One region of the Dactylosporangium darangshiense genome, then DNA from elsewhere that is predicted to be linked to it. Evidence: riboswitches for the same ligand, from Rfam matches in the RefSeq annotation. Region 1 holds a riboswitch; the other holds the start of a gene.
What was found. Region 1 has a riboswitch for cyclic di-AMP ahead of ABD901_RS41700 (C40 family peptidase). Riboswitches for the same ligand answer to the same signal wherever they lie in the genome.

Region 1 (3,394 bases):
CGGCGAGGGTGTCGCCGATGGTCTGCACCGCGGCCCGCTCGGCCGCGTTGGAGTTGGCCGGGTTGGCAAAGTCGTGCTTGTTGGCCAGGTGGATGACGGCCTCGGCGTCATCCGCGCCGGCGCGGATGCCGCCCAGGTCGTCGAGGTCGCCGCGGCGGACGCGGACGCCCTTGACCTCGAGGGCCGCGGCCGAGGCGTCGGAGCGGGCCAGGCCCGTGACCTCGTGGCCGGCGGCGAGCAGGTCGTCGACGACGGCGGAGCCGATCCAGCCGGAGGCCCCGGTGACGAATACGTGCATGACGTGCACTCCTCGAAGTGTTGATGTCAGTGACAGACATACCGTAGCCCGTAATGTCAGCCGCTGCCATCACTACACTGGAGCGCGTGGTGCGATGGGAACCGGGAGCCCCGCAGCGGCTGCAGCGGGCCGCGCTCGCGCTGTTCGCCGCCCGCGGCTTCGAGCAGACGACGGCGGCGGAGATCGCGCAGTCGGTCGGGCTGACGGAGCGCACCTTCTTCCGCCACTTCACGGACAAGCGCGAGGTCCTCTTCCACGGCCAGGAGCGGCTCGTGCAGGCGTTCGTGGAGGGTGTGCAGGCCGCACCGCCGGACGCCGCCCCGATCGAGATCGTCGCGGCGGCGCTGCGCTCCGGCGCGGACTTCTTCACCGACGAGCAGCGCCCGCACTCGCGCACCCGCCAGACGATCATCGACCGGAACCCGGCCCTGCAGGAGCGCGAGCTACACAAGCTCGCCACCCTCGGCGCGACGCTCGCCGACGCCCTGCGTGCGCGGGGCGTCGGCGACCTCACGGCCGACCTGGCCGCGCAGACCGGCATGACCGTGTTCGCGATCTCGTTCGCCCGTTGGATCCGCGAGGGCGAGGAGCGCCCCCTCGAAGCCATCGAGACGGACGTGCTGGCCGAGCTGCGTGCCCTAACCGCCTAAGGGCGGCCGTATCCGTAGAGCGTGTCGATATCGATCGGCGAGACCTTGACCACTGTGCGGCTGTTCGGCGCGTGGATGATCTGGTTGTTGCCGATGTAGATGCCGACGTGCCCGAGGCCGTTGTAGAACACCAGGTCCCCGGGCTGGAGCTGGCTGCGGGAGATGTGGCGCACCTTCTGGTACTGCTGGGCGGCGTTGTGCGGCAGCGTGACGCCGGCCGCCTTCCACGCCATCATGGTCAGCCCGGAGCAGTCGAAGGTGTCGGGCCCGGCGGCGCCCCAGACGTAGCGCTTGCCCAGCTGTGCCCAGGCGTAGCTGACGGCCTTGCCCGCCGCGCCGTTGACCTTCGGCGGCGGACCGGGGTTCGACACCGGGTTGGTCGTCGGCGCCGGCTTCTTCGCCGCCGCGGCCGCGGCGGCCGCCGCCTCGTCGGCCTTGCGCTGCATCTCGTCGAGCCGGGCGATGTCGCCCTCGATCTGCTTCTTGCGGGTCTCGAGGTCCGCCTTCTGCCGGCTCTGCGCGGCGAGGACCTCGTTGAGGCGGCGCTTCTCGGTGTCGAAGGCGTCCTTCGCCTTGCCGTACGCCGCCAGGTCCGCCTGCTGGCTGCGCGAGATCTGCTCCAGCGTGCCGACCCGGTCCACGAAGCTGCCGGAGTCGGCGGCGCCGAGCATCAGCGACCACGTGCCGAGGCTGCCGCCGGTCTTGTAGGCGCTGACGGCGACCGCGTTGGCGTCGGCGTGCGCCGCGTCCATCCGCGACTGCAGCGGCACCAGGTCCGCCTCCAGCGACGTCAGCGACGCCTGCGTCGCGGCGAGGTCGCCGGTGACCTTGTTGTACTGCTCGACGACGAGCTCAACTTGTTTGTTGCCCTTGTCGATCTGGGCCTGGATCTCTTCGGGGCTCGGATCGGCCTGCGCGGCACATGCGGGCGCGACCATGGCCGCGACCACCGCCCCGACGATCGCGGAGCGCAGCGCCGTTCGTCCGTTGAACACGGCAGAGTCCTTCTTCGCGGACCGCCTACCGGGTTAGCTGACGGGTTCGGGCGAGAAGGAGGCGCGCCCTACCGTGTGTCACGGATTCACCCCGGGGTCGTGCTGCGGTGGGTCCCCGGCTCATGCACCGAACGCCAGCTCGGCGCCCGACAAACGACTCGGCGGCGCCCGCCCGGGCCACCCGGGCTGGATGACGACGGCCGGCGGACTAGCACCCAACGTAACGGCCGGGTCTCGACCACGAAACCGCCCGACGGGGTATCTAAGCAACACTTAACGAGAACTAAAGCGCGCGTCGACATTGCCGGTCATGATCGCGAGCGCGCCCGGCAGTTCGGCCACGACCGATGCATCCAGGCCGGCCACGGTCTCCTCGGCCAGCGCGCACCAAACCTCCTTGACCCGCTCGACCAGCGCCGCGCCGCCCTCGGTGAGCTCCACGACGGTCGCCCGCCTGTCGGTCGGCGCGGGCGCCCGGCGGACGTGCCCGGACGCCTCGAGCTTGCGGATCATGAGTGTCACGCTGGGCGGCTCGCAGCCGAGGGCGTCGGCAAGCTGCGCCTGGATCATCGGCCCGGTCCGCGCGAGTTCCAGCAGCAGCGCCTCCTGCCCGGGGTGCAGCCCGAGCGGTGCCAGCAGCGCGGCGGCACGCGCCCGGTGCCGCAGGCTCAACAGGCGGATGGCCTGGTTGATGGCATCGGCTCGCACGAAGTCCACGGACCCTCCTTGACGGGATCGTTATGCGCATAACATTATGCGCATAACTAAATTCTACACGAGCAGAGGGGCCGACATGACCGTGAAGGTCGCCGTTATCTACTACAGCGCAACGGGCACCGTGCATGCGCTGGCCCGCGCAGTTGCCGAGGGGGCCGCCGGGGCCGGGGCCGAGGTGCGGCTGCGGCGGGTCGCCGAGCTGGCGCCGGACAGCGCCATCGACGAGAACCCGCTGTGGCGCCGCCACGCCGACGCCGCCGCGGCGGTCGAGCAGGCCGAGGTCGAGGATCTGGCCTGGGCCGACGCGTTCGCCTTCGGCACGCCGACCCGCTTCGGCGCGCCGGCCGCGCAGCTCAAGCAGTTCATCGATCAGGCCGGCGGGCAGTGGCGCGCGGGCCGCCTGGCCGACAAGCCGGTGACCGCGTTCACGTCGGCGATCAACCGCCACGGCGGCAGCGAGGCGACGATCCTGTCGCTGTCCAACGTCTTCTACCACTGGGGCGCCCTGATCGTCCCGCCTGGCTTCACCGACCCCGCCGTGTACGCCGCCGGCGGCAACCCCTACGGCACGTCCTTCGTCACCGGCCCCCCGACCGGCGCCGCCCCCGACGCCGCGGCGCTGGACGCCGCGCGTTACCAGGGCCGCCGCCTGGCGAGCATCGCCTCGCGCCTGCTGGCGGCCGCGTGATCACCGCCGACGTGCCCATGCGCACGCGCGCCGGGCTGGTGCTGGC
Region 2 (3,394 bases), on a different contig from region 1:
TTCTTCCTGGTGTTCACGGTCGGCATGAGCCTGCTCATCGGGAGCCCGCTGGCTCCGCTGGCCATCGGCGCCATGCTCATGGTCATGGTGTATGCCGGGGGACACGTCTCCGGTGGGCACTACAACCCCGCCGTCACCATGGGTGCGCTGGTCCGGCGCCGTGTCGACGTGGCCGACGCCGTCGCCTACTGGGTCGTCCAGTTGGTCGCGGGGCTGCTCGGCGCGCGCCTGGCCTACTGGGCGGTGAACCCCCGAGCGGTCGGGACGCTGAACCTCTCCGGCCGCACCCTGCTCGCGGCGCTGCTCGTCGAGGCGCTGTTCACCTTCGCGCTGGTCTACGTGATGCTCAACGTCGCGACGAGCAGTAGCAACCCGAACAACTCGTTCTACGGTCTGGCCATCGGCTTCACGGTCGCCGCCGGCGCCATCGCCGTCGGTCCGCTCTCCGGGGCCGCCTTCAACCCGGCGGTGACGGCCGGTATCGCGGCGCTCGGGCTGCTCGCGTGGTCGACGGCCCTGATGTACCTCATCGTCCAGGTGCTCGCCGGTGTCGTGGCGGGCTACGCGTTCCTCGCCCTCAACCCGGACGAGGTGCGGGCCCGGCGGGTCGATGAGGAGCACGAGGAGCACGAGGAGGCGGCTCACCGGTAGCGCCTGTGCACCCGAGACACCGCGCCGCGGCGCCCGGCAGGGCGCCGCGGCCGGCGTGCACGTCCTACGCGACGGCGTTCACGACCTGCTCGGCGAGGCTCTGCCACTTGGCGTAGGCGTCCGGGTACGCCGACACCTGCACCGTCTGCGCCGCCACGGTGATCGCCATCTGCTGCCAGCCGGAGACCTGCACCAGCGCCGCGTAGAAGCGGCTCGCGGCCCCGGCCGGGTTCATCAGCTGTTCGACGGTTCCCCAGTTCGGCCGCTGCTGGAACAGGCCGACCGAGTCGTGATCGCTCCCGACGCCCTCGTTGGGCAGGTTGAGCGACGCCGGAACGTTGGAGTTCGCGAGGTTGTGCAGGTGGCTCTCCTGCAACGCGGTGGCGATCGCCACCACGAACGCGCGCTGCGGCAGGTTCTGTTGCTGCCCGACCTGGATGATCGTGATGGCGTTGTTCATCTCGGCCCGGGTCAGCCCGCCGACGGGATCGTGGACGGTCGGCGACGGCGAAGCCGCTGCCGGCGCGGACGTGGCCGGGCTCTGCGCCGGTTGCGCGCTGGCCGAAGCCGCCGACTGCCGGCTGGGCTGGTCGCCCGTGCGCGCGCCGCCGCGGGACGCGCGGTTCTCGGCGTCCGCCGCCCGCCCGGTGCCGCCCTGCTGCATGGTGTCGACCTGCGCCACGGTGTCCGGCCGGCTGCCCGGCGACGCGGATACGAACAGCGAACCGGTCGCCAGGAATGCGATGACGACCGCGGCCGTGTACAGGCCGGTCCTCGGGCGGGCCGCCGAATGGCGGCCGCGGCGGTAGCGTTGCCGGTGACGGGCGAGTCGCCGCGCCATGGTCTCATCGGGCGGCATGAGGCGACCTCACGACCGGCGGACGGTGTTGCTGGCGGTGCTTCACGAAAACCTCGACTTGCTTGCTGAGAACTCGGCAGGAGGGCACGGGCCAACGACCGTCCACAGGGGACGGTTATGGGCATGGTGCCAGGGTGTGCCGGTGCGACCGGTGTTGCGCGGAGGGGTTACCGGACTGGGCGGTGGCCTTGCCGTGCCGGTCGGTGTCCGGGGCCGCGGGTCGAGGTATGGCGCCGTGCGAGGGTCTGCACGCGTGCTCCTTCCGATGCCGCCTACCGGGTTAGCTGACGGATTCGGACGGGAGGATCGCCCTACCTCGCGGCGCGTGGCCGCTCGGATTCACCCCAGTTGTGCTTGGTTCCCCGGCTCGTGCGAGCACGACTCAGCGGGTCCGCCGCGCCGTCACCTTGATCGGCGACGGTTGGGCGCAGCGAACGTCATGACCATAACGGCTGCATAACCGCAGGTGAAGCCCCTGCGCGGAACTGACAGGGTGCGCGTGGCGGCCCGGCGTTCTGCCCCTTGCCGCGAACGTGAGCGGCGCGATCTATGCTCGGTCGATGCCATGGATCTCCGGCCGGCTGGCGTTCTCGACCCTCGGCTGCCCCGGCCTGCCGCTGCCGGAGGTCGCGGAGCTGGCGCTGCACACCGGTTGGCGCGGCATCGAACTGCGCTCGGCCCCCGACGAGCCCGTCCACGTCGGCCTGTCCGCGGCCGGGCGTCGGGCGGCCGCGGAGACCCTGGAGGGCGCGGAAGTCCTCTGTGTCGCCTCCTACGTCAAGGTGGCCAGCGGCAAGATCGATGATGAACGATGCGTCGCCGACCTGCTCGCCGAGGCCGCCCTCGCCGCCGATCTCGGCGCCCGCGCGGTCCGCGTCTTCCCCGGCGGCGATGACGAGCACGGCGACGCCCGCGCGATCGGGCGCCTGCGCTCCGCCGCGGCGCAGCTGCCCGGCGGCGTCGAGATCTGGCTGGAGACGCACGACTCGCACCCGCGCGGCGAGGACGTGCGCCGGGTGCTGTCACAGGTCGACGACCCGCGGGTCCGGGCGATCTGGGACGCCCGGCACCCCTGGGCCGCGGGCGAGGCGGTCGCCGACACCCAGCGGGCGCTGGCCCCGTGGCTCGCGCATGTCCAGGTGAAGGACAACGCGGACGCCGTCGACAAGACGCCGGTGCTCCTGGGCGCCGGCGCCGTGCCGCTGCGCGAGATCCTGCGCGCGGTCGAGGGCGGCGGCTACGACGGCTGGTACAGCCTCGAGTGGGAGCGCAAGTGGCACCCCGGCATCCCGCCGCTGGCCGACGCGCTGGCCGCGGGCAACGACTGGGTCAGGTCCCTGGACGACTGACGGCGGCGCGCAGCGCGGTCAGGATTTCGTCGTCGATGCGCGGCGGCTCGTCACCGAGGTACACCGCGGTAGCGATGCGGTGCTCGCCGGGCGGGTAGTCGGCGCGCAGCATGGGCAGGACCGTGCGCGGGTGGAGCACGTTGGTGCCGGCGAAGGGCACGACGAGCTCGCCGGCCCGCACGCGGTCGGGGTCGAGGTCGACGATGACGGTGCTCAGCCCGCCGCTCTGCGCGCCGCAGCCGACCGGGCCGTGCGTGGCGGGCAGCGCCGCCGCCGACCACGGCAGGCTGAACGCGCCCTCCGCGCCGGCCAGCGCGCGGGCGGTGACGAGCCGGTGCAGCCGGACGTGCCAGCCGTCGCGGAACGGCGCGAGGGACGTCTCCACGGTCACGTCCGGCCACGGCGACCACCGCGCCCGGACGACGCCGCCGTCGACGCGCGAGTCGTCCACCTCCTCGCGGGCCCGCCAGCGCCGCCCGGCGTCGTCGCTGAGCGCCAGCATGCTGTCGAAGGCGCCCGCGGCGAGGCTCCGGTC

Region 2: it holds a riboswitch for cyclic di-AMP, as region 1 does, so the genes downstream of both, ABD901_RS25895 (hypothetical protein) here and ABD901_RS41700 (C40 family peptidase) in region 1, are expected to answer to the same signal.

The regions. Positions count from the first base shown of each region.
Region 1 is NZ_BAABAT010000035.1:30,770-34,163, forward strand. Features, by position in the region: gene ABD901_RS41690 (SDR family oxidoreductase) at 1-298, opposite strand, end outside; gene ABD901_RS41695 (TetR family transcriptional regulator) at 385-948, shown strand; gene ABD901_RS41700 (C40 family peptidase) at 945-1,943, opposite strand; cyclic di-AMP (ydaO/yuaA leader) riboswitch at 1,951-2,098, opposite strand; gene ABD901_RS41705 (MarR family winged helix-turn-helix transcriptional regulator) at 2,217-2,660, opposite strand; gene wrbA (NAD(P)H:quinone oxidoreductase) at 2,737-3,348, shown strand; gene ABD901_RS41715 (MFS transporter) at 3,345-3,394, shown strand, end outside.
Region 2 is NZ_BAABAT010000014.1:185,838-189,231, forward strand. Features, by position in the region: gene ABD901_RS25890 (MIP/aquaporin family protein) at 1-651, shown strand, start outside; gene ABD901_RS25895 (hypothetical protein) at 716-1,510, opposite strand; cyclic di-AMP (ydaO/yuaA leader) riboswitch at 1,765-1,908, opposite strand; gene ABD901_RS25900 (sugar phosphate isomerase/epimerase family protein) at 2,071-2,859, shown strand; gene ABD901_RS25905 (DUF2264 domain-containing protein) at 2,840-3,394, opposite strand, start outside.